DNA from 3 places in the Micromonospora sp. NPDC050417 genome. Region 2 is predicted to be linked to each of the others. Evidence: riboswitches for the same ligand, from Rfam matches in the RefSeq annotation. Region 2 holds a riboswitch; each other region holds the start of a gene.
What was found. Region 2 has a riboswitch for cyclic di-AMP ahead of ACIBF5_RS20410 (coiled-coil domain-containing protein). Riboswitches for the same ligand answer to the same signal wherever they lie in the genome.
Positions count from the first base shown of each region.

Region 1 (7,883 bases), on a different contig from region 2:
CCGTTCTTGGTGTAGACGGCGTAGAGCGGGGTGTTCGCGGTGACCGTGGTGTCGACCTGGCCGAGGGCGGCGAGGTTGCGCAGCCAGTGGAACGTGTGCGCCCGGCTCTCGCCCTCCTCGATTGGGTACGTCGGGTTGGCCCGGAAGCTCGCGAGCGCGGCGTCGCCGTCCGCGTACGCCCGGAACGACCAGAGCACGTCCTGCCAGACCGTCGGCGGGCCCCCGTTGTTGGTGACCAGTTCGTTCCAGTTGGTGGTGACGTACGCCGGCTTGTAGCCGAGGTAGTTCGAGCCGCCGGTGATCGGGAGCATGTTGATGCCCTGGATCATCTCCGGCTCACCACTGAACCAGGTGGCGTACGCGCCACCGTCGCCCCAGACCATGCCGACCGTACGGTGGGCGAAGGCGGCCGGGAAGTTGCTGTCGGAGGAGTCGAACCAGTACTCCTGGATCGCCTGCGCCTGCGTGGTGTAGATGAACAGCCCGGCGTCGCGTACGGCGGTGTTGCCGGTGGCGAGCCCCCACTGGATCAGGGCCGAGGCGAAGTTCATTCCCTCGGAGGAGGACTCCTGGTTGTTGCCGGCCATGAACGAACCGTGCCCGGAGGCCCAGTCGTGTCCGGCGAAGATGTCGAAGTCACGCAGGAACGGGAACATCGGGTCGTTGCGGTCGGGGCTGTTCGCGTCCCGGATCAGCAGGTTGACCATGCCGCCGTACTGGCTGGTGGTGGCCCAGGTCGGGTCGAACTTGGCGAGCGTGGCGGCGGCGGCGATGTAGTAGCCGTAGTGGAAGTGGTGGTCGTTGAGTTCCAGGTCGGAGCCGTACGAGGCGGGATAGCCGACCAGCGTGCCCCACGCCTGGTCGTAGTGGAACACCCGGGCGGTCTTGCCCGGGGTGGCGGTGAACCAGTCGGTGAGCCGGTTCCGGATGGCGTTCAGCAGCAGGTCCCGCTGGGCGGTCCGGCCGAGTTGGTCGGCGATCTCGGCGAGCCGGGCGGCCCGGCCGAGTCCCTTGCCGGTCCAGTAGGTGTCGTTGCCGAAGCCGGCGAGCGGGTCACCGGTGGCGACCTGGTCGAGGTAGCCGCCGAGGGTGGCGAGGTCGGCGCCGCTGGAGGTGGCGACCGCGGGAATCTCGGGCAGCACCCCCTGGTAGCGGATGTTCGTGCTGAACGAGGCCGCGCCGACCAGTGTTTTCATCGGTCCCCGGGGGGAGATGTAGGTCTGTCCGATCGGGGTGCCGCCGCCGAGGTTCTTCCAGTGGTGCGGGTAGAGCGAGACGACGGTGCCGCTGGTGCTGCCCTCGCGGGCGGTGGTGGTGAAGGCGTACGTGGCGGTCACCATGCTGGTCGACGGGTTGAAGCCCCAGGAGACGCGGGTGCCGGTGACGTGCGCGTGCGCGTACTGGCCGTAGCTGGCGAGCAGGGCGGTCCGGTCGGCTGCGGGGCTGCTCGGGGTGGTCGGCAGGACCGCGACGGAGAAGTAGCCCCGCCCGGCCAGGGTGGAGGTGACGGTGTTGCCGCTGACCGTCCAGGTCGCCCCGGTCGGCGCGTACGCGACGTAGTCGTGTCCCCGTACGGTGAAGCCGAGCCGCCCGGCGGTGTTGGACCAGACGGTCGGTGCACTGGTCAGGCTGAGCTGGGCGTTGCCGCCGGTGACCTGGGCGTAGACGAAGGGCAGCCCGTGCCCGATGGTCGTCTTCAGGGTCCGGGTCCCGTCCGACCAGTACGGCGTGACGGTCCAGTCGCTCCAGCCGTCCACCTTGACGTCGGGTGAGTTCAGTCCGGTGACGCCGAGGGTGAAGTCGGCGCTGTAGGTGTAGTGGTATTCGCCGGGGCCGGTCGGTGAGCCGGAGATGCCGGCGGTGGTGGTGTAGGAGACGCCGAGTCCGCCGGCGACGGGGTCGTACGAGGCCGGGTGGGCGTGCAGTGGCTCGGAGTAGGCGCAGTCGAGGCGCTTGAAGAGCAGCGAGGACCACCAGTCGTTGGTGGGGACGGCGCCGGCCGGGGCGTTGGCGGTGACGTACCGCCGGGGGTTGGTGGAGAGGTCGGCACAGCCCGAGGGCGGGGCCGCGCCGGCGGGCCGGGTGGTGGCGTAGCTGCCGGCACCGAGCGGGTCGGCGCCGGCACCACCGGGTACGGCGAAGGTGAGCCCGCCGACCACGAGCGCCACCGTCGCGGCGCTTGCCAGCACTCGGCGGCGCAGCGTCTTCTGGGCCGGTCGCGGCCGGGTGTCCGGATGGCCGCCGTCGTCGGGTACGACGTGGCGGAGGGACAGGTTCATGGTGCCTCCGGTCGGGGACGGGTCGGTGCGCGGAGGTTTCGCGCACATTAAGGGGGCGTTGCGTCAGAGCATCAGAGATGGTGGCGGCTGTCAATGTCTTGCCATCTTCTTTGCGGGAGTGGTGGTTCGGTGGGGGATCTCTGTTGACAGTGCCCGACCGGGAGGGCTAACTTTGAGAGAGCGCTCTCACGACACCGGTAGGCGAGGTGGGGAGCCTCGCCTACCGGGTTACCGTGTGCTAGCGAAAGAGCGCTCTCTGCCACCCGTTGTGGGATCAGTCGCGGGGGCCGGCTCGCAGAGCACGCAATTCTGCCTGCTTCGACAATCGTTCAATCGGTATTCCCGCAGGCCATTCACAATCGGTCCGAAGTTGCCACACGAGCCAGCCATGAAAGTGTTATCCGATCAATGGCCGCACGTCGGCGCGGCCGGACGCCGGGCCGCACGGTGGGCGGACCGGACCAACGTAGACAAGATCACGCCAGGTTTTCTGTTACCCCCTGGCCTCCGGGGAGTCTCCTTATGAGGAGGGACCGCTGGTCCGCTCCGCAACTGAGCGGCGCCGAGACGACCGGAGGAGAGTCACCATGCTGGGTACCGGACCGGTGGGCTCGGATGTCTGACCTCCAGACCACCGGCCGTCACTTTGGCGCTCCGTACCCCGGTGGTTCCGCCGACCCCGCGAGCGGCCGGCGGACCCCCGCCGACCGTGCCCCCGCGAAGGTTCCCACCGAACGCTACTGGCCAGCCGCCTCGGCTCCATCGGATCGGACCGCGGTTCCGGTCAATCGCCCCTGGTCGTCGATCCCCGCCTCGGTCCGCGACCGGTCCGCGACCTCGACCGGCGGCGGACCGTCCACCGCACCGGCGGCCGGTTGGCGTGGAGGCCACCGCCGGCCCGCCGGGCGCAACGTGCTCGCCGGGGCGGTCCTCGCGATGAGCGTCGGCTGGGTGGCCGTCGTGCTCGCCGCACCCCACCTCACGCTCAGCCCAGGATGGCGGATGGTGGCTCTCTTCTGCCATCTGACCTGTCTGGTCGTGGGCTTCGGGGCGGTGCTCACGGTGGACTGGTTCAGCCTGCGCTGGCTGCTACGTCAAGAACGGATCGGGACGGTACTGACCACGGCACGGGGCACGCACCTGCTCATCTGGCTGGGCCTGGTGGGGCTGGTGGTCAGCGGCGCGGCCCTGCGTCCGGACACCTCGTCGGCGCTGGTGCAGATCAAGCTGGTCGCCGTGCTCGTGGTCGGGATCAACGGCCTGTTCCTCGGTCGGGTCAGTGACCGACTCACGGCCGTCGGCGACGGCCCGGTGCCCTGGTCCCGCCTGCTCCCCGCCGCCGGCGCGGCCACCGTCTCCCAACTCGGCTGGTGGACCGCCACCCTGATCGGCTTCTGGAACGCCCAACACTGACGCCCTCCCCTCCCCGCCGATCCGGATGCAATGCCCACAGACGTTGGTGACCGGGGCGGGGAGGGGGAGGGCGTCAGTTCACGGAGAGGTGGACGTGGTTGGTGTGGTCGCTGGAGGGGTCACCGCCGCCGTTGTACGCCTTCCAGCCACTGCCCGGTAGCCAGATCTGTCTGAACCAGATCACGTACAGCACGCCGAGGCGGCTGGCGTTCTCGACGAAGTACGCCGCCAGGTTGTTGCCGTACGTCTTGTCGCCGCCGGTGGCGATCCCGCCGAAGCCGCCCTTCTCCGCCGCGAAGTCACAGGCCCGCCCCTTGGGGTGCTCGCCCGACCCGCCGCTGCGGAAGCAGGAGACAAAGCGGGTGAAGCCGGCCGCCTTGGCCTGGTTCATCGCGTTGAGGGTGCGCGGGGTGATGCAGCCCGTGGTGGTCGGGTCGTTCGCGCTGCACGACTCCTTCGGCCAGGAACCGTCGGCGTTGCGTGGCGCCGGCTTCGCCGTGGCGGAGGTGGTGCTGGCGGTGACGCCGGCGCTGGCGCCGCCACTGCCTGCCTGGGCGAGCGCCCGTTCGGCCTGTTGCTTGCGCTTGGCCATGATGTCGAGCTGCTTGCGTTGTTCCCGGATCTCGTTCTCGATCGCCGCCTTGGCCCGCTGTTCCTGGTCGCGGACCTCGATCAGGTTTCGGAGCTGGCGGTCCTCGTTGGCGGCCACCGTGCCGAGCGACGACGCCCGGTCCAGGAAGCCGTCCGGCGAGTCGCTGTTGAGCAGGGCCGTCAGCGGCCCCAGTCGGCCGGTGCGGTACGCCATGCCGGCGAGTTCGGCGACGGTCTGGGTCCGGGTGACCAGCTCGGCCTCCAGGGTGACCAGGTGGGCGGCGAGCTGTTGTTGCCGTTTGGTGGAGTTGTCCAGCGTTGCCTGGGCGTCGAGATAGCCCTTGGCCGCGATGTCGAGTTGTTCGCGGAGGCTGGCGCTGCCGCCCTCGTCGTCGGTGTCGCCCGGGGCGGCGGCGAGCGTGCCCGGGGCGGCGGCGAGTGCGCTGGTGGGGGTGAGGGGGGTGGCCAGCACGGTGAGGATGATCGCGATCGCGGTCAGGGTCGCGAACCGTGCGGCACGTGGTCGTGGTCGTACGGGCGCCAGGAATGGCATTCGGTACACGTCCTTCCGTCAGCCGCCGACCGGGTTAGCTGACGGGTTCGGGACGGAAGATCCCTACCGCTGACGCGGATGCACCCCAATGACGCGATGGTTCCCCGGCTCGCACGTGCGATTAGGCGACGGTCACCGCAGGCGCCGGAGGGCGCCGCCCGGCGGAGACCGGAGCCGAGCCTACCGGCATGTCCAGCACGGACAGTGTTGGCGCGGCCGACGGACGCCGCAACTCGAAGTGATATGTCGGATATAACTAGAAACTTTTACCCGGTCGGGGGACAAAATTTAAGGGCCAGGTAAGCGAAGAGTGGTCATGTTTCGGCGTCTCGTAAGGACCGTGCCCGGTCAGTGGCCCCTACCAATCGGCCGGGCCGCAGTTCTCGGTCGCGCTGCCGGGCTCGACCTGGAGGGTGGCGTGGGCGATGTCGAAGTCGTCGTGCAGCGCCCCGCGCGCGGCGGCCAGCACCGCGCCGACCTCGGCGCCGGGGGAGAGCGTGAGATGGGCCGAGGCGACCTCCATGCCCGAGGTGAGCGTCCAGACATGCAGGTCGTGCACGTTGGCGACCCCGGGTACGGCACAGAGCCGGGCAGCCACCGTCGGCACGTCCAGGTGCTCCGGTGCGGCCTGCACCAGAATCCGGACCGCGGCCCGCGCCAGCCGCCCGGTGCGGGGCAGGATGAACAGGCCGATCGCCACCGCGACCACCGGATCGGCCCACCACCAGCCGGTGTTCGCGATCACCAGGGCGGCGACGATCACCCCGGCCGAGCCGAGCAGGTCCCCGAGCGCCTCCAGGTAGGCGCCGCGCAGGTTGATGCTCTCCCGCGCACCGGCCCGCAACAGCCCGAAGGCGACCAGGTTGGCCAGCAGCCCGAGGACCGCCACCACCAGCATCGGCCCGGCCAGCACGGTCGGCGGACGCGCGGCACCGAACCGCAGCGCCGCCTCGACCAGCACGTAGATCGCGACGCCGAAGAGCAGCACCGCGTTGGCCAGCGCGGCCAGCACCTCCAGCCGGTAGAGGCCGAAGGTCCGCTGCGGGTCGTCGGTGGCACGCCGGGTCGCGGTGATCGCGGCGAGCGCCATCCCGATCCCGAGTACGTCGGTGAACATGTGACCGGCGTCGGAGAGCAGCGCGAGCGAGCCGGTGGCGAGCGCCGTGACCGCCTCGACCACGGTGAAGACGACGAGCAGTCCGAGGGCGGACCAGAGCCGTCCCCGGTGCCGCTCGCCCGCGCGCATCGCCTGCGCGCCGTGGTCATGACCCGCGCCCACGCCCACACCCTCCGCCGCCGGTGCCCGCGCGACCCAACATATGCCGACATCGCAATGTGTGTGATTGGTTCGGGTCGGGGGATGGGCGGCGGTTCACCCCTCCACGCTCATCGCCGCCACGATCGGCGTCCGGGTCGCCCGCCGGGCGGGAAGCAGCCCGGCCAGGAGCGCCGCGCCGCCGGCCAGAGCCACGCAGAGGACGAGCTGAGCCACTGGTACGACCGGCAGCCCGTGCCCGTAGCTGTGGATCAGTCCGAGTGCGGCGGTCCAGCCGACGCCCACCCCGAGGACGATCCCGGCCAGGGCCCCGACCAGCGCGATCAGCCCCGCCTCGGCGAGCAGCATCCGCCCGAGTTGCCGCCGGGAAAGCCCCAGCGCCCGCAGCGTCGCCGACTCACGGGTCCGTTCGAAGACCGACAGGGAGAGCGTGTTGCTGATTCCGAAGAGCGCGATCAGCACCGACATGCCGAGCAGTGCGGCGAAGATGCCGAGCAGTTCGTCCAGGGTCGCCGACAGGGCGTTCGCCTGGTCGGCGACGCTGCTCACCCGTACCACCGGAAAGGTCCGGAGGACCCGGTCCAGGGCCTGTCGGCCGTCGGCCGTACCGACACCGGGGGCCAGATCGAGCAGGAGCTGGTTCGGCGCCCCGGGGCCGTACGCGGCGGTGAACTGGCCCCACTCGACCAGGGCGGCGCCGCCGGTCGGGGCATCGTCGTAGAGCGCCACCACGGTCAGCGCCCCAGCCGGGTCCGGTACGCCGGGCAGGCCCAGCGCGAACCGGTCGCCCACCCCGAGCCCCCGGGCCTGCGCCACCGGGCGACTCACCGCCACGGTGCCGGGGCGCAGATCGGCCAGGTCGCCGTCGGTGACCTCCGGTCGGACCGGCCCGCGCAACTGCTCCGGGGGCACCGACCAGACCCGCACCTGCCGGTCGACCGGGGCCGGCGCGAGCCGTACCTCGGCCACCGTGGCGAACGCCGGCTCGGCCCGGAGCACCCCGGCCAGCTCCGCCGGCAGCTCGCCCCGGGTGGCGCCCGGCGTACCGTCGATCCGGGTCCGGTCGAGCACGAAGTCGACCGGGAAGTTCTCGGTCAGCTCACGTCCGGTCTGGTCCCGGGCGGTCTCCAGCAGCACCGCGAACATCGACATCAGCGCCACCCCGACGGTCAGCGCCATGGTGGTCGCCGCAGCCCGGCGCGGGTTACGCCGGGCGTTCACCACCGCCAGCCGGGCCACTGGGCCGAAGAGCCGGGCCGGCAGCCAGCCGAGTACGCCGACCGCGCGCGGAACCAGCAACGGGGCGGCCACCACCGCGCCGAGGAAGACGACCATCCCGCCGCCGAGCACCAGCGGCAGTCCCGGGAAAGCCAGTGGCACCCCGACCATGATCGCCAGCAGTCCCGCCCCGGCCAGCCCGACGGCGACCAGCACCCGGACCCGGCCACGCCGGCCGGTCGCGTCCCGCAGTTCGGCGGTGGCGCTGCCGTGCAGGGCGGCCAGCGGCGGCACCCGCCCCGCCCCGAGCGCCGGTACGAGCGCGGCCAGCACCGTCACCACCGTGCCGAACCCGAGCGCCACCGCCACCGTCGGCCAGCGCACCACCGGGGCGTGCAGCGGGATGTCGGTCGCGACCAGTTCCCGCCCCCAGATCAGCCCGTAGCCGACCAGCAGGCTCATCGCCAGGCCGCCGAGCGAGGCCAGTACGCCGAGCGTCACCGCCTCCAGCAGCACCGCCACCCCGACCTGCCGGCGGGACGCCCCGACGCAC
Region 1 covers NZ_JBITIH010000022.1:47,826-55,708, reverse strand. The annotation lists gene ACIBF5_RS25610 (glycosyl hydrolase) at 1-2,279, opposite strand, end outside; gene ACIBF5_RS25605 (hypothetical protein) at 2,895-3,692, shown strand; gene ACIBF5_RS25600 (hypothetical protein) at 3,766-4,836, opposite strand; cyclic di-AMP (ydaO/yuaA leader) riboswitch at 4,844-4,974, opposite strand; gene ACIBF5_RS25595 (cation diffusion facilitator family transporter) at 5,195-6,115, opposite strand; gene ACIBF5_RS25590 (ABC transporter permease) at 6,209-7,883, opposite strand, start outside.
Region 1: another riboswitch for cyclic di-AMP. It lies ahead of ACIBF5_RS25600 (hypothetical protein); the one in region 2 lies ahead of ACIBF5_RS20410 (coiled-coil domain-containing protein).

Region 2 (7,883 bases):
CCGGTGACCAGTGGATCAGAGAGGAGCGCCACGGTCCGCTGCCCCTCCAGCACCAGCAGCGAGTAATAGTGCGCGAGCACGTAACCGACCGCGATCGGCACAATGCAGTGGGCGATCTCGGCCGCGACCTCACCCGGTCGCACCGACGGCGCCAGCCGCGCCGCGAGCAGGCAGGTCAGGCCGTACGCGGCCAGCACCAGCCCAATCAGCGCGAGCATCCCGACGGTGTTGGTGAACACCGGCGGCAACTCGCTGTTCTGCGCCAACCGGAACCAGGCGGGCGCGTTGGAGAGGCTGTCGAACAACGTCGAACCGAGCAGGACCACCACAACGGCGACAAACCCGGGAGCGGGCGGCAACGCGCTCATCCCCTCCAACGGGTTGCGCCAGACCAACGTTCCGTCGTCCCGACGGCCGACCACCGCGAGTCGCCCCACCAGGTCGCTGTAGACCTCGAAGGCGTCACCCCGGTCGAAGAAGTCGACGCCGAACAGGACCGCGCCGACCAGCACGACGATCGCGTACGCGACCACCCAGGTCCGGATGACCGGCACGGTGGCCCGGTCCGGGGCGACGAGTTCGAGCCAGACGAAGGCGAGTAGGCCCAGCGCGGCCGGCCAGTAGCCGAGTCGCGCCGGCAACGGCAGCAGTCCCCGGCGCGGATCGCGGCGCACCGCCGCCGCCACCAGCAGATAGCCCGTACGCAGCGGGTTCAGCGCCCGCCAGACCGACCCGAAGAGCAGCGACAGGGGAACCAGGCCGACCCAGAACAGGACGTAGAACGCCCCCGCCGTCGGATTGCGGTCGACGTCGGGACCGAGGAAGAGCCCGACGCCGAAGTAGCCGACCACCACCAGGCCCAGCAGGCGCAGCGCCCACCGCCACCCGGCCGAGTCGACCACCCGGCCGACCCGCTCGGGCAGCGGCCGTCCCGCCTCCGGGTCACCCAGCCTCGGCTCCCGCCAGAACGCGCCGAGTACGACGAACGAGATGACCAGGGCGAGCGCGGCTCCGGTCACCGCGAAGCCGAACGGGATGGGCAGGTCCTGCCGACCGCCGACACCGTGCGCGAGCAGCTCGGGGAACGTACCGGGGGAAGGCTCGCTCATCGGGACAGGGCAGGATCGCTCATCGGACCAGGAGCTGGAACAGCAGCAGCCCGGTCTCGTGCGTCTCGACCTCGAACAGACCGTCCATGTCGGCCACGAACTCGACCGTGGCCGGCTGCCCGGCCCTCAGGTCCGCGCCGACCTCGTACCCGTGCACATGCACCCGGTCCGCGACATCGCTGGTGACGGTGATCCTGACCTGCTGGTTCTTCTTCGCGTCCACCCGGCCCGGTTGCGGCTGGGACCGCCCTCCGGTGATGGTGATGGCCACCTCGACCGGAGCACCCGGGTCCGCCGGCGCCTCGCTCGACCCACAGCCGGCGACGGTCAGCAGGATCACACCGGTCAGCGCGACCAGCGCACGGCGGCGGCCGATAGAGGGCAACATCGACATCTCCCCTGACAGGCCGGTCCGAGACGTTGGGAAGCGACTGTAGCGTCTTGCCGGGCACAGCGGAAGCCACCATGATGGGCCGATGCGATCGACCCGGATGGTTACCGTCCACGCGGCATGCCGCCTGCTCGCCGTCGCTCTCGGCGCCGCGGTCGCGCTCGTCGTGGCCGGGTCTCCGGCCTCCGCGCATGGGCAACTGGCGATCTCCGACCCGGTCGCCGGTGCCACTGTCTCCCAACCGAAGCAGACGCTGGAGCTCTACTTCACCGAGGCGCCCGCGACGAACGCGTACTTCACCGTGACCGCGCCGAGCGGCGTACGGGTCGACGCCGGTTGGCGACCCGGCCCGGAGAAACGACTCGACCGCCCGGTGACCGAACTCTTCCTGGTCAACGGGAAGTGGGAGCCACGTCTGTACCACACCGGCTACGCCGCGTTGGTGCAGGTGGCGCACTGGCCGGAGAAGGGCGAGTACACCGCGAGCTACCTCTCCGTCGCCTCGGACCGGGAACCCGTACGTGGCACGGTGAAGTTCACCTACTCCGGTACGCCCACCGCCGCGCCGCAGGGCTGGACCCCGCCGACCAACGCGGCCGACCCGGCGCTGCTGGCTGCCGCCGAGAACCCGGATCCACCATCCTCGGCGAACCCCGGCAGCACCACCAGCACCCACACCACCGCGCCGGCCCCGCCACCCACCGACAACGCCAGTGGCGCCACCGGCGACAGTGGAGTGACGGTCTGGTTGCTGCCGGTGTTGTTGCTGGTCGCGGTGGCGGCAATGGTCTTCCTGGTGATTCGGCCGAAACGGGGTGCGCGAATCAACACCGGTCCGGCGAACCGCCGTCGTCCGGCCACCTCCGCCGCCGCCCGACGAGCGGCGGCAGCGCGAAAGTCAGTCGCCAATCAGTCGGCACGGAACACGCAGCCGTCCCGCAAACGCGGCGGCAACCGCTGACACGACAATCCCCGACACCGTCATTACCCGCGGTGCGCACCGCTATGGAATACACGGGTGATAACCGAAAGTCGTTGCCTCATAACGCTTTTCATACGGGTCGGGGCGTGCACAAGGGGTCGATGTACGCGGTACGATTCTTCGCGGTCAACGCCAAACGGCGCCAACCGGTGCCGGCGGGACCGTCGCCTAATCGTCCATGGACGAACCGGGGAACCGAGTACCCGGGGTGAATCCGCGAAAGCGGTAGGGATCACTTCCATCCCGAACCCGTCAGCTAACCCGGTCGGCGACCAACGGAAGGATCCTGCATGACGGCACCCCTCCGCCGATGGTTCACCCCTGCCCTGGCTCTGGCCACCACCGTGCTCATGGTGGCCCCGTTCACCGCCTCGGCGCAGGCCGCGCCTGCCACGCCAACGGCGCCAGCCGAATCCGACGGCCAGTTGCTGAGCGAGGTCCTGGAGCAGACCGGCCGCCGCTTTCTCGACGCCAAGGCCGCGCTCGACGCGTCGAAGAAGCGCCAGGGGGTCCTCGCCGCCGAACTCCAGAAGGCCGAGGCCCAGATCGAGGAACTGACCCCACAGGTCACCGAGATCGCCACCCGTACCTACCGGACCGGAAAACTCGGCGCGGTCTCGGCACTGCTCAACAGCGCGTCACCGGACTCGTTCCTCCAACGGGCGGTCGCGCTCGACGAGATGAACACGGTCAACGACCAGAAACTCCACGAGCTCAACGCCGCCCGCGAACTGGCCGACCGTGCCAAGGCCCTGGCCGATGCCGAGGTCAAGGAGCAGGAGAAGCAGCAGGCCGTGATCAGCCGACAGAAGTCGGACGCCGAGAAGGCGTTCGCCCTGGTCGGCGGCAAGAAGCTCACCAACGGCATGGTCAGCGCCACCTCCGCGGTGGCCGCGCCGGCACCGCGTACGGCCAGCGGTGGTTGGCCGAAGGAGTCGTGCAACAAGGACGACCCGACCACCAGCGGCTGCATCACCCCACGCACGCTGCACGCGTACAACGAGGTGAAGAAGGCCGGCTTCAACCTCTTCGTCGGCTGTCACCGCAACGGCGGGCCGTTCGAGCACCCCAAGGGCCGGGCCTGCGACTGGTCGCTGCTCAAGAGCGGCTTCGCCCCCGCGAGCACCAACGCGCAGAGGTTGTACGGCAACAACCTGACCGCGTTCCTGGTCCGTAACGCGGATCGCCTCGGCATCCTCTACGTGATCTGGTACAGGCAGATCTGGTTCCCGGCGACCGGCTGGCAGTCGTACAGCGGTGAGAGTGACCACACCGACCACGTACACATGTCCATGCTCTGATCCCACCTCGGTCGACGCACGACACCAGGCCCCCGCCCAGCCAGCAGGCTGGGGACGGGGGCCTGAGCCGTTTCGCCGGTGACGGCGGTCACCGAAAACCCAGCGATCAGCGCCAATGGGCCGACGGGTGAGTACCGGACTTACCCGACGGCCGGGCTGATTCCGCCGCCAGCGAGCCAAGATGACACGTCATCCTGGCCAGTACCATGGTCGCGTGGCAACGACCAGGGACCGATGGCTCGATGAGCGGGAGCAGCGTGCCTGGCGTTCGTTCATCACCATGCAGATGGAGCTGCACAACCGGCTCGGCCGCCAACTACTCGCCGACGCCGGCCTCTCCGAGACCGACTACGCCGTCCTGGTCCACCTCAGCGAAGCGCCCGAGGGGCGGCTACGGATCTTCCAACTTCGGGGGCACCTGGAGTGGGAGAAGACCCGGTTGACCCACCACCTGGGGCGGATGGCCCGGCGCGGGCTGGTCGAGCGGGAACCCTGCTTGACCGACCCACGGGGCGCGTTCATCCGGATCACCGAGGCCGGCCGGGAGGCCATCATCTCGGCGGCGCCCAAACACGTCGCGAACGTCCGACGCTGGGTGATCGACGTGCTGACCCCGGAGCAGTTGGACGTACTCGCCGAGATCTCGGACAAGGTGCGCGCCGGTTTCCACCAGGACCCCTGCCCCCCGGCAAAGGCCGAGCCGTGCGACGCGGAGCCGGCCGACTGCCCAACCGACGCCGCCTCGCAAGACGCCTAGCCCGGACCCGGCCGGGGACAGCCGGGGCACCGGTCAGGCGCGGTTGAGCACCCAGGTCAGGCCGCCCGCGTCCTTCGGGGTCAGGGTCAGCGTGTTCCCGCCGCACTGGTAACGCCCGGCACCGAGCAGCGGCTGGATGTCGACCACGTCGGCGCTACGGGTGGCGCCGTCGCCGACGTACTCGGCAATCCGGACGTTGTCGAAGAGCTTCGCCGGCGCCGGCTCGGTCAGCTCGACGGTGACCCGGGTGTCGCCCCACCGCAGCGGTGGGATCGGAGCCCAGTCGCCGGACGTGCCGCCGGGCCCCCCGGTGCTCACCGTGCCGTTGGCCTGCCCCGCGTAGCTGAACCGGCCGGCGACCTTGGCATCGCCGAGCTGCGCGTTGAAGGTCACCGGACGCATCCCGGCGAAGTCCACCGTCGCCACACCGGTCGGACCGACCTTCACCAGGACGCCGTCCCCGCCGCTGATGCTCGCGCTGGCCAGGGCTCCGCCGGTCTGCCCGGCGGCGGAGGTGGTCCGCCAGTCACCGGTGACACAGGTCGCCACCGGACCGGCGGACGGCGGGGACGCACCCGCACTGCCGGTCGGTGCCGCGCTGCCCGTAGCGACGCTCGGGCTCGGGGTGGCCATACCCACCACCGACCCCTCGCCACAGCCGGCTACCGCCAGGCCGAGCCCGGCCAGCGTCGCGACCGTCGCTATCGCCGATGTACGCATCGATCCTCCTCCGAGTCGGGGCGACGGGGTTCGTACCCCCGCCGGGACGGGCGGCATGGGAAATCCGCCCACCTGTCCTGCTACCCCGAACCGGACATCGACCAAACCGAGGGTCGACGCCAGCGAAGATCAAAAGCCGGGCTCAGGTCCCGGCCGGGTACGTCTCCAGCTCGCCCGGCTCGACGTTCGCCGGCAGCTCGTGCAGGGCGGTGGTCTGGTCGCACCAGATGAACCCGTCGTACCGTTCGGCCAGCCGGGTCGGTACGTAGTTACCCCACTCCTCGAACGACGGGTCGTAGACCACCCCGATGGCCCGGTGCTCGGCCAGTTCGTTCAGCCAGCCCGGCCGGTCCCCGTGGGCGAGTACGAGCAGCGCCCGTTCCGGCAACATGCGGTGCAGCCGCTCCTCGATCGAGCCGGGCCGGGCCGGCGGCACGGTCATGATCTCCGCTGGCGCACCCCAGCGCGGGGCGGCGACCACGGTGCCCTGGTAGCCGCCGAAGCCGATCAGGGCCACCGCCTCGGCTCCGTGCCGCTCGCGGGCGAGCTGACCAATGTTGACCATGCCGGCGTCGGCCATGTCGGTGGCTCGTGCGTCACCGATGTGCGTGTTGTGCGCCCACACCACCGCCCGGGTGTCCGGACCGTACCGGTCCAGCAGTCGGTCCAGGGTGTCCGCCATGTGGATGTCGCGGATGTTCCAGGACTGCGGCCCGCCCGCCACCATGGCCCGGTAGTACCGTTCCGCCCCGGCCACCACCTCGGCGTTCTGCCAGGCCGCGAACCGATCGGCCCCGCCTGTCGGCGCTCCACCCGCCGCCGCCCCGCCGGTGCTGGCGCCGGCACGGATCGCGCCGAGCAGCCGGACCACCTCGTCCTCGCAACTCGCCGAGACGAACCTGCTGGCCAGCCCGTACTCCTCGACCTGGTGCCCGTACGGCTCGAAACACCGGTACGCCTCGCGCGCGGCGGCCAACGCCTCCTGGTCGTCGTCACCCAGATAGTCGAAGATCGCCTGCATCGACTCCCAGAGGGAGTAGACGTCGAGCCCGTGGAAACCGACCCGGTCCGACTCCGGCCGTTCCAGGTTCCAGGCGCGCAGCCACCGGCAGAACCGGGCCACCTCCGCGTTCGCCCACATCCAGGTCGGCCAACGCTCGAACCGCTCCAGTGCGAGCTGCGGGTCGACGTCGCCACCGGGAGCGGAGATCACCGACTGGTGCACCCGGTCACAGTCCGGCCAGTCGCCCTCGACCGCGACGAAGTTGAACCCGCACTCGGCGATGAGCCGGCGGGTCAACTGCTCACGCAGCCGGTAGTAGTCGTACCCTCCATGGCTCGCCTCGCCGAGCATCACCACCCGGGCCCGACCGGCCAACCTCAGCAACGGATCGAAGTCGCCCGGTCCCCCGAGCCGGTGCACCTGCATGCCCCGGGCTACCCGGCCGATCGGGTGTGAAACCGCGCCGATCCGGCCACCGACCCTCCCCGGACATCCCGGGCCCGACCGGAGCGGCCCGACGGTGACTCCTCCCGAACGGTGGGCGCCGAGAGCAGTCCCGGCTGGGCGCCGTGCGGGCCACCCGCCGCCCACGCCCTTCGGACCCGCCCCGCAGCCGCTCCGAGAAGCACCGCGACGACCAGGAGCAGGAGGTAGCCGGCGCTCCGAACACCATGCCAGTGCAGCTCGCCGTACCGGTCGAGCAGGAACCCACTGAAGCAGAGAAAGCCGAGCAGGCCAACCACGAGACTCGCCCGTAGACCGGGTACGACAAGGGCGAAACCGGCGACCGCCACCATGACCACCAGGAGCCGGGCCAACGGTGCGGAGGCGGGGAAGAGCGCGGCAGCCAGACAGGTCGCGGCGACGACGAGCGCCGCTCCACCGCCGATCCGAATGCCGAACGGTGCCGGCGGGACCCCGGGACGACCCGTCCGGCCACCACGCTCCAGGCCCATCGCCGCTCCTTCCGTTTCCCCCCGGGCCACCGCGCACGGCGGCCCCGAAGGACGAGTCAAGCGCAGGAGTACGCCCTGGTGGCAGCCGCCTTGACGAGGGCCTTACGCCGGCCGTCCCGATCTCTACGGGACCTTGACGGCCGGCGTACCGCACTGGTCTGCCCGGTGCTGGGTCAGCCCGGTGCGACGGGCTGGAGGAGGCGGAACAGGGTGAGCCACTGCTCCGGCCAGACGTACCCGACCGGGGTGTCGGCGGCCAGCCGGATCGCCCGGAACGCCCCGTCCAACCGGGCCCGGGGATAGTGCCGGCGCAACGACCCGTAGAGCGAACCGCCCTCGCCCCGGAAGCCGAGTTCGACCAGCTCGCGGTAGTCGGGCAGCAGTGCCGGTGGCAGCAGCGGCTCGGCCCGCCGCTCCAGGCGCAGGATGCCGGCATCGACCCGGGGAACCGGACGGAACGCCGACCGGTGCACCCGTCCGCCCAGCCGCCACCGGGTGGACGGCCAGGTCAGTACGGTAAGCCGACTCCACCGGCCGTAGTCGCCGGTGCGCTTGCGCGCGTATTCCAGTTGGGTGAGCAGCGTCGCCGAGGTGAGCGACCGGGCTCCCAGGCACCACTCGACCGCCCCGGCGGTCAACGCCCACGGGATGTTCGCCACCACGG
Region 2 covers NZ_JBITIH010000015.1:129,151-137,033, forward strand. The annotation lists gene ACIBF5_RS20395 (hypothetical protein) at 1-1,109, opposite strand, end outside; gene ACIBF5_RS20400 (hypothetical protein) at 1,129-1,497, opposite strand; gene ACIBF5_RS20405 (copper resistance protein CopC) at 1,586-2,461, shown strand; cyclic di-AMP (ydaO/yuaA leader) riboswitch at 2,638-2,769, shown strand; gene ACIBF5_RS20410 (coiled-coil domain-containing protein) at 2,773-3,783, shown strand; gene ACIBF5_RS20415 (MarR family winged helix-turn-helix transcriptional regulator) at 3,998-4,540, shown strand; gene ACIBF5_RS20420 (hypothetical protein) at 4,574-5,260, opposite strand; gene ACIBF5_RS20425 (erythromycin esterase family protein) at 5,403-6,689, opposite strand; gene ACIBF5_RS20430 (hypothetical protein) at 6,698-7,219, opposite strand; gene erm (ErmE/ErmH/ErmO/ErmR family 23S rRNA (adenine(2058)-N(6))-methyltransferase) at 7,393-7,883, opposite strand, start outside.

Region 3 (7,883 bases), on a different contig from region 2:
CCCGCCACCGAACTGATCAACGGAAATCGCCTGCCGGAGATCCTCACCGCCGCACAGCGCTCCTGGCAGTCCACCCCGCACGCCGCCGCCGCACTGTTCTGGAAGGCGTACACCTACTGGTTGGCCCTGCCCACGGTGGTCGGCTGGGCCTCGGCCCGCCGGGTGCCCCTGGTGCGGGCGTCCGACGTACTGGTCCGGGTGGACACCGACCGGGCCACGCTGACCCTGGGACTGCGCCCCTCCACCACGATCGCGGTGCTCCCCAGCGATCCGCTGGCGGTCGCCGGGCGCCCGGAGGTACGGGTCCTCTCGAACGAGGCCGAACTCCTCGCCGCGCTGCGCGGATCGATGCTCGACGAACACCTGGCCCCGCTGCTCGACGCGATCCACACCCAGGTCCGGGTCGGCGCCCGTACGCTGCTCGGTTCGGTCGCCTCCGGCGTCGCGTACGGCATCCTGCGGGCTGCCGACGGACTACCCGGCACCGCCACCGAGAACGTCGGGACGCTGCTCACCGCGCTCGACCTCGCCGACCTGATCGAACTGGTCCCCGGCCCGGACGGTGAGCCGACCGTGCAGCGCAAGACCTGCTGCCTGGCTTTCACACTGCCGCAGCCGCGTGTCTGCAAGGGCTGCTGCATCCGCTCCAACTGACCTGGCGCGCGGTCAGCCACGCAGGAGTGCCCGGACGTCCCAGACCCAGACCCCGCCGATCAGGGTCGGCTGGATCCCGGTCAGCGCGATCATGCCCGCCCGGAGTGCGTCGGCCCGCTCCTGCGGGGCGAGAACCACCACCCCGGCCCGCCACGAGCGCAGGTCACGCACCGCGTCCGTACGCCGCCGCTGGTCCACCGGGGGCAGCGTCCCGGTCCGGTGGATCGCGTCGAAGAAACGGCTGGTGGGCGTCGGGGGTGCGGAGAAGAGCGCGACCCGACCCTCGGGCCGCCCTGGCCGGGTGTCCGGGCCGAGGAAGTAACCCCGGGCCAGTGGTAGGTCCAGGCGGGTCTGCGCGGCCCAGCGGAGCGGGTCCGGGTAGGTCGACGCCGGCAACGGCAACGCGACGACACTCCGGCCACCGGTGACGTACGGCCGCCAGCCGCCGTCGGTGATGAACGACGGGGTCGCCGGAAGTCGTTCGACCGGGATCGGCAACGGCGCGATCGGCAACAACGCCATCACCAGGACGGTCACGGTGACGAACCGGACCGGACCGGTCGCCGCCGGGTGCGTACGGGACAACTCGGCTGCCCGGGCACAGCCGAGTGCGAGCAGCAGGCCGATGACCGGGCCGATCGCCAGCGCCCACCGGGTCGGTACGGCCGAGTCGAGCAGCGGAACGTCCTCAAGCACCGCCCACACCGACGGGATGCCGGTGTCCCGCCCGCGCCAGTGGATCCGAGGACCGAGCGACATGACGGCGAAGAGCAGCCCGGCGGCGGCCAGCCCGAGCACGATCGCGCGGCGGCGCAGCCACCAGACCAGGGCCACCGCCAGGACAACCAGCGGCCAGCCGAAGAAGGCGTTCTGCTCGCTGGGGTTCTGCGCGAGCGGCGCGGTGGTTGCCCGGTCGCCGGCCAGCGACTGTCCGGGAAACGTGACGAACGAGGCGAGGTCGGCCCCGTACGCGCGGATCGACCGGGACAGCCCGGAGTATGCCTGTGGCCCGAAGAGCTGCACGTAGAGCGGGTAGCCGAGCAGCAGCAGCGCCACCCCGCCGGCGAGTCCGAGCCCGGCCAGGAACGTACCGGCCACCCGCCGCGCTTCGGGGTGCCGGGCGACGACGACCGCCAGGACGATCCCGATCCCCACTGCGGTCATCAGCAGGATCTCCAGGTTGATGAAGCCCTGCCACACGATCAGCATCCCCAGCAGCAGGCCGTTGCGGCGCCAACGGCCGGGCTCCGCCAACCGGAGCACCCGCCAGATGATCAACGGTACGAGGAACTGCCCGACGATGTTCGGGTGCCCGTTCGCGTGCGCCACCATGGCCGGGGCGTACGCGCAGAACAGGGCACCGACCCAGGCCGCGCCTCGGTGGCGGATCAGGTGTCGGGAGAGGAACAGGTACCAGGTGATGCCGGTCGCGACCAGCGCCCCGGTGAGGAAGACGTTGAACGCGACCGAGGGTCCGCACAGGAGGGTGATTGGGGCCAGTGGGATCGAGACCCCCAGCACGGAGGTGTTCGCCATGATGTTCAGGCCCTCTGGCACGTTCATCCGGTAGGAGACGAACGGGTACGCCCCCGTGCTGATCACCCTTGCGCCGTGCGCCAGCATCCACTCGAAGAACGCCTGGTCGGCCTCGTTCTCGCGAACCCCTGCGCCGGGCCGGAGCCAGAGCCCGGAGGTGATCCAACCGCTCAGTCCGAAGTAGCTCAGCACGGCGGCGACATCCGGCAGGAGACCGCGCCGAAGACGGCGCGGTGCCTGGGGTGCGGGTGTCGCTTCCGGGACGGGCTCCTTCGGTAGATCAGAGGTGTCCGACTGAGAGGTAGTCATGTCTGTTCGGAGGGTAGCGAAGACTAGCGGAAACCAGGGCGTGATCGCTGGCATCCGTGTCTTCCATGCCTGAACGTCCGGAAGCTGGACGGGACGGATCTACAGAACAATCCGTTCGTGCCACGCCGATGCCTCAATTTCCCTACGGTCGTCGTAGATGGTTCACTCTGTCGGTCCAGGGTGCAGGTCGAGTTTCAGATCGTGAGGAATCGACGCATGGCAGAAATCACTGGGGATCAACGGGTTCAATCCGAGGTACTCGAGGGTCTCGCGACCGCCGTGAACCACCGCCGATGGTTCGTTGAGCTGGCGATCCCGTATCTGGGTGAGAACCCGATCGAGATCGGCAGCGGGCTCGGTGACTATGTACTCGAGTGGGCGCCGCACGTGCCGCGGTTCACCGCCACCGAGGCCGACCCGGACCGGCTGGTCGCCCTGAAGGACCGGCTTTCCGGCGAGTCCAACGTCGAGGTACGGCAGATGCTTCTCCCCCAGCCGGAGCCGGAACGCGGTGACTACAGCGCGGCCGTCTCGTACAACGTGCTGGAGCACATCGTGGACCACGTCGGCGCCCTGCGCGCCATGCGTGACCTGGTCCGTCCGGGCGGGGCGGTCGTCCTGATCGTGCCGGCGTTCCAGTTCGCACTCGGTCCGGCGGACATCGCCACCGGCCACGTCCGGCGCTACACGAAGAAGACGATGCGGGCCGCGCTGACCGAGGCGGGCCTGACCGTGGAACGGTTGCACTACGCGAACGCGCTCGGTCTGATCGGCTACTACATGGCCACCAACGTGTTCCGGCTGATGCCGAAGGAAGGACCGATGGTCAAGGTCTACGACAGCCTGGTGCTGCCGGTGACCAAGGCCGCCGAGCAGTTGGTCCGGCCGCCGTTCGGGCAGTCGGTCTTCGCTGTCGCCCGGGTGCCCGGCACGCCGTAGGGCTGACCGGAGCGCAGCGGCCGACACCGACGCCAGCAGGTACCCGTCCCCGGTGTCGGCCGCTCACTCGTCACTGTTTCCCGCTCAGCCCTTGACCTGGAACGTCGGCCGGATCACGGCCCGGGCCAGAGTGTGGAAGGTGAGGTTGAAGCCGACGTAGGCCGGGCTGACGTCCGGCGTGAGGTCGAGCTTCTCCACATCCAGGGCGTGCACCGCGAAGAGATACCGGTGCGGATGGTCGCCGGCCGGCGGCGCGGCCCCACCGTACGCCTGGGTGCCGTAGTCGTTGCGTACCGCGAACGCCCCACCCTCGGCGGTCCCGGCCTTGCCCGCGCCCCGGGGCAACTGGGTGACCGACGCCGGGATGTTGACCAGGACCCAGTGCCAGAACCCGCTGGTGGTGGGCGCGTCGGGGTCGTAGCAGGTGACCACGAAGCTGCGGGTCTCCGCCGGGAATCCGGACCAGGTCAATTGGGGCGACTGGTCGTTGCCGCCGACGCTGGTGTGCGCGAACTCCGCGTCCAACGGCTCGCCGTCACGCACGTCGTCGCTCGTCACGGTGAACGCCGGTACCTGCGGCAGCAGGTCGTACGGATCCGGCGGAATCGGTCGGTCGAGGCTCATCAGGAAGTCCTTCCAGAGATCGGGTGACTCGGAGTCTTTCTACCCTGTCCCGGCCGACCTACCGCTGCCGGTGGGTGAAAGATGGCCCGCCGGGCGTACCGGCCACGTGCCAGCCTGACAGGAGCAGAACCCGGCCGCCCGAGAACCGGATCCGACGGCTTCGAAGAACGGTCGGCCGAGGAATTAGGGAGGCCATTCACGGTGCCCCGAACCCGTGACAGCCGCAGCCAATTGTCGACGTCATTCTCGACAGCCACCACAGACGTGTACCGGTCTTTCCTGGACGACGCCACGGTGAGCCTGTCGGTCCACGGCGTCGCGCGGGGAAGGTCGCGGCTCCTCCACCCGGCCCTGTTCTCGACCGGCAGCCTGCACCCGGCGACCCGGAGTCCGGCAGCCGCCGGCGTCAGGAACGATTCGCCGCCGGGTCTGGATGGGGCCTGGCGGCGCACGGACCGGGCCGATCGGACGACACCGGGCGGCACGGTCGGCCGAGAGCACGGGGAAAACCGGCCGAATTGCTTCCAGCCAGTGTTCAGCCGAGGTCGAGCGTGCGCGGGCGGAGCCGGTGGATTCGCAAATGCGACATCCATTGCCTCGCGTAGGCAAGGAGGCACGGCCACCGCAGCAAAACCACTCACCGAGGCAACAAATACTTTCCGTGATCATGAAACGAGAGTCATGGATTGGTCGCGACAGCGGCATGGGTCACGGTTTTTGCAGGCCAAGTGGGGTTGGCAGGAGCAGATGCGGCCCAGTAACGTCAGCCCGTCTGGTCCGGCCATTAGTCACCGCGGGTGACACCGGAACGGACCCGCTGAGTCGTAATTGTTACGAGCCGGGGACCCACAGTAGTCATGGGGTGAATCCGCGAACCATTGGTTCGTGGTAGGGCGAGCTTCCCGCCCGAACCCGTCAGCTAACCCGGTAGGCGGTATCGGAAGGAGAACATGCTCCGTGCAGCGCAGTATCTGCCGTGGCCCCTCCCTCGGCCACGTCCCCCGACACCTGCCCTGGTCCGCCCGCACCGACACGCGGCCCACCACGCTGGATCACTAGGGCGCAGGCGTACGACCGTCGACGCGAGCAACGCGCACGGTCGGTGACGCGAGTACGCGCGTGACCGGTAGGTGATACGGAAACGTACGGCATTCATTTGTCGTGCTCTGTTATCCGGTAACGCATTCCACCGCATCTGTGGTGGCGGATCAACACATCCTGATCCGGCCCACCGGGCTGGCGGCTACTGCCGCCGGACCCTTTGCGCGCACTCGTCACGCGATTGGCCCCGGCAGAGACACAACGCCATCCCGAAACATGTGCCCCCGATCGCAGATCGGCACATCTGCGGAGGAAATTCAAATGAAGCATCGTCAGCAACTGCGACTGCGTCGCATCGTGACCGCCAGCCCATACCGGGCCAGCGTCGTCTCCGCCGCGGTCCTCGCGGTGGGCCTCACCACCGGCATCCTGCTCGCCCAGAGCCACGGACCGGTCCAGGCGGAGAACCCGTCGACGGTCGCCGTCGCCGAGAAGATCGGCGGCCAGGCCGCCGGCGAGATCGCCCCCGCCCCGGAAACCCCGGCACCAACCGCGACCTCGGCGACGCCCAGCGCCGCGCCGTCGACCCCGCCGGCCACCACCAAGGCCCCGGCCAAGCCGGCCAAGAAGGCGCCGCCCGCGTCGAAGGTGCTCGACTACGAGTACGAGGCGCAGATCAACGGTTGGTACTGCGGGCCGGCGGCCACCCGGATCGCCCTGACCGCCCGCGACCGGTCACCGAGCCAGGACGAGGTGGCTGCCGCTCTGGGAACCACCGGAAACGGCACCAACTCGGCCGACGACACCACCCGTGGCCTGAACCAGCTCGCCAAGACCGACTTCTACCGGAGCACCTTCATCCCCGGCGCGCCGTCCCCGGCCCAGATGGACCAGCTCCAGGCTGACGTCGTACACGCGATCAGCAACGGGTACGCGGTCGTGGCGAACATCGTCGGCTCGGCAACGGACACCGACGGCGGCTGGCACGCGTACGACGGGGGTCACTACCTGACCGTGGTCGGCTACCGCGACAACGGTCGGACCGTCCAGATCGCCGACCCGGCGTTCGTCAACGGGGTCAGCTCCTACTGGATGACCACCATTGACCTGGCCAACTGGATGGCCACCCGGGGCTACTCAGCCTGACCCGCCCTCCCCTCGGCCCAGGGCGTCGACCGGTTCCGGTCGGCGCCCTGGGCCATCCGTACCAGCAGGCCGGTGAGCGCGTTGCCACAACCATCCACGGATGCGTGCGTTGACACTGTCGTGACCACGGCCCACGCCGACCAGGCGAAGACAGACGAGTCGGTCACCGTGCGCCGGTGCGCCGAACGGAGGGTTCAGGTGTTGGCTATGCCACGTCAGGTGTCAGCTCCATGAGCCGCGTCGACGAGCCGCTGACCCGGGCCGGGATCTGGGAGGCCGCCGCGATGACCATCGCCCAGCACGAGGACCGGGGCACCTCCTACGCCCCCGGCACCTGCGCCTGCTGCACCCCGGACGGCTGCGCCCAACTGGCCTGGGCGATCGAGGTACGGGCCGGTCGTGAGCCGGACTATCCGCTCGCCGCGCCCGTGCCGCCGGATCTGAAGTCGCTGGGATGAGAAGTACGCACGGCGCGGACCAAACCGCCTATGCCTCGACCGCGAGCTTCGCGAACTCGTCCGCGGCGCCGTTGAACAGGAAATCCGTGGTCTGGGTCAGGGCGATGGCGACCAGCCCCTGGTGGGGGTCGTTGAACCAGGAGGTGCCGTAGCCACCGTCCCAGCCGTACCGGCCCGGCACGGGGGAGACGTCGTCGGGCTCGACCGCGACCGCCATGCCCAGGCCCCAACCGCGACCGGCGAGCAGGACCCCGCCGCCGGCAATCTGCTCCCGGGTCAGGTGGTTGGAGGTCATCAGCTCCACCGACTCCGCCGACAGCAGTCGCTCACCCTGGTGCACACCCTTGTGCAGCAGCAACCGGGCAAAGGTCAGGAAGTCGTCGGCGGTCGACAGCAGCCCACCGGAGCCGGAGGGGAAAGCCGGCGGGCTGGCCCACTCGCTCGGGGCGGAGAGCGTACGCCGTTCCAGCTTGCCGGTCTGGAAGTCGGTCGCGTAGTGGCTGGGCAGCCGACGGGTGTAGGCGGCCGGCAGCCAGAATCCGGTCTCGGTCATGCCGAGCGGATCGAAGATCCGGGCCCGAAAGAAATCCCCCAGTGACTGGCCGGCGGCCCGCCCGACCAGCACACCCAGCACCAACGAGCCGACGTTGTACTGCCAGCGCGCACCCGGCTGACACATCAGCGGCAGGGTGCCGAACCGCTTGATCCACTCATCCGGCTCGTGCGGCGTACGCGGATCGGGATGTCCCAACACCAGGTTCAGCTCGTGGGCCGCCTTGATGATCGGAAACGGCGGGTCGAAGCTCGGTTCGAGGATGGCACCGAACCCCATGCGGAAGGTCAGCAGATCCTCGACCGTGATCGGACGCTCGGCCGGCACGGTCTCGTCGAGCGGGCCGTCGATCCGCTTGAGCACCCGACGTCCGGCCAGCTCCGGCAGGAGCCGGTCCACCGGCTCGTCCAGGCTCAGCCGACCATCCTCGATCAGCATCATCGTCGCGGCGGCGAGGACCGGTTTGGTCAGCGACGCGATCCGGAAGATGGTGTCGCGACACATCGGCCCGCCGTCGTCGAAGGCGGTGAAGCCGATCGTGTCGACCCGGACGTCATCTTCCTTGGCCAGGACCGTGACCAGACCAGGCAGCTCACCCCGGTCGACCCGGGCGGCCATCGCGT
Region 3 covers NZ_JBITIH010000002.1:64,216-72,098, forward strand. The annotation lists gene ACIBF5_RS02890 (hypothetical protein) at 1-654, shown strand, start outside; gene ACIBF5_RS02895 (hypothetical protein) at 667-2,499, opposite strand; gene ACIBF5_RS02900 (class I SAM-dependent methyltransferase) at 2,716-3,438, shown strand; gene ACIBF5_RS02905 (YbhB/YbcL family Raf kinase inhibitor-like protein) at 3,523-4,062, opposite strand; cyclic di-AMP (ydaO/yuaA leader) riboswitch at 4,868-5,011, shown strand; gene ACIBF5_RS02910 (C39 family peptidase) at 5,425-6,249, shown strand; gene ACIBF5_RS02915 (hypothetical protein) at 6,237-6,416, opposite strand; gene ACIBF5_RS02920 (hypothetical protein) at 6,480-6,707, shown strand; gene ACIBF5_RS02925 (serine hydrolase domain-containing protein) at 6,736-7,883, opposite strand, start outside.
Region 3: another riboswitch for cyclic di-AMP. It lies ahead of ACIBF5_RS02910 (C39 family peptidase); the one in region 2 lies ahead of ACIBF5_RS20410 (coiled-coil domain-containing protein).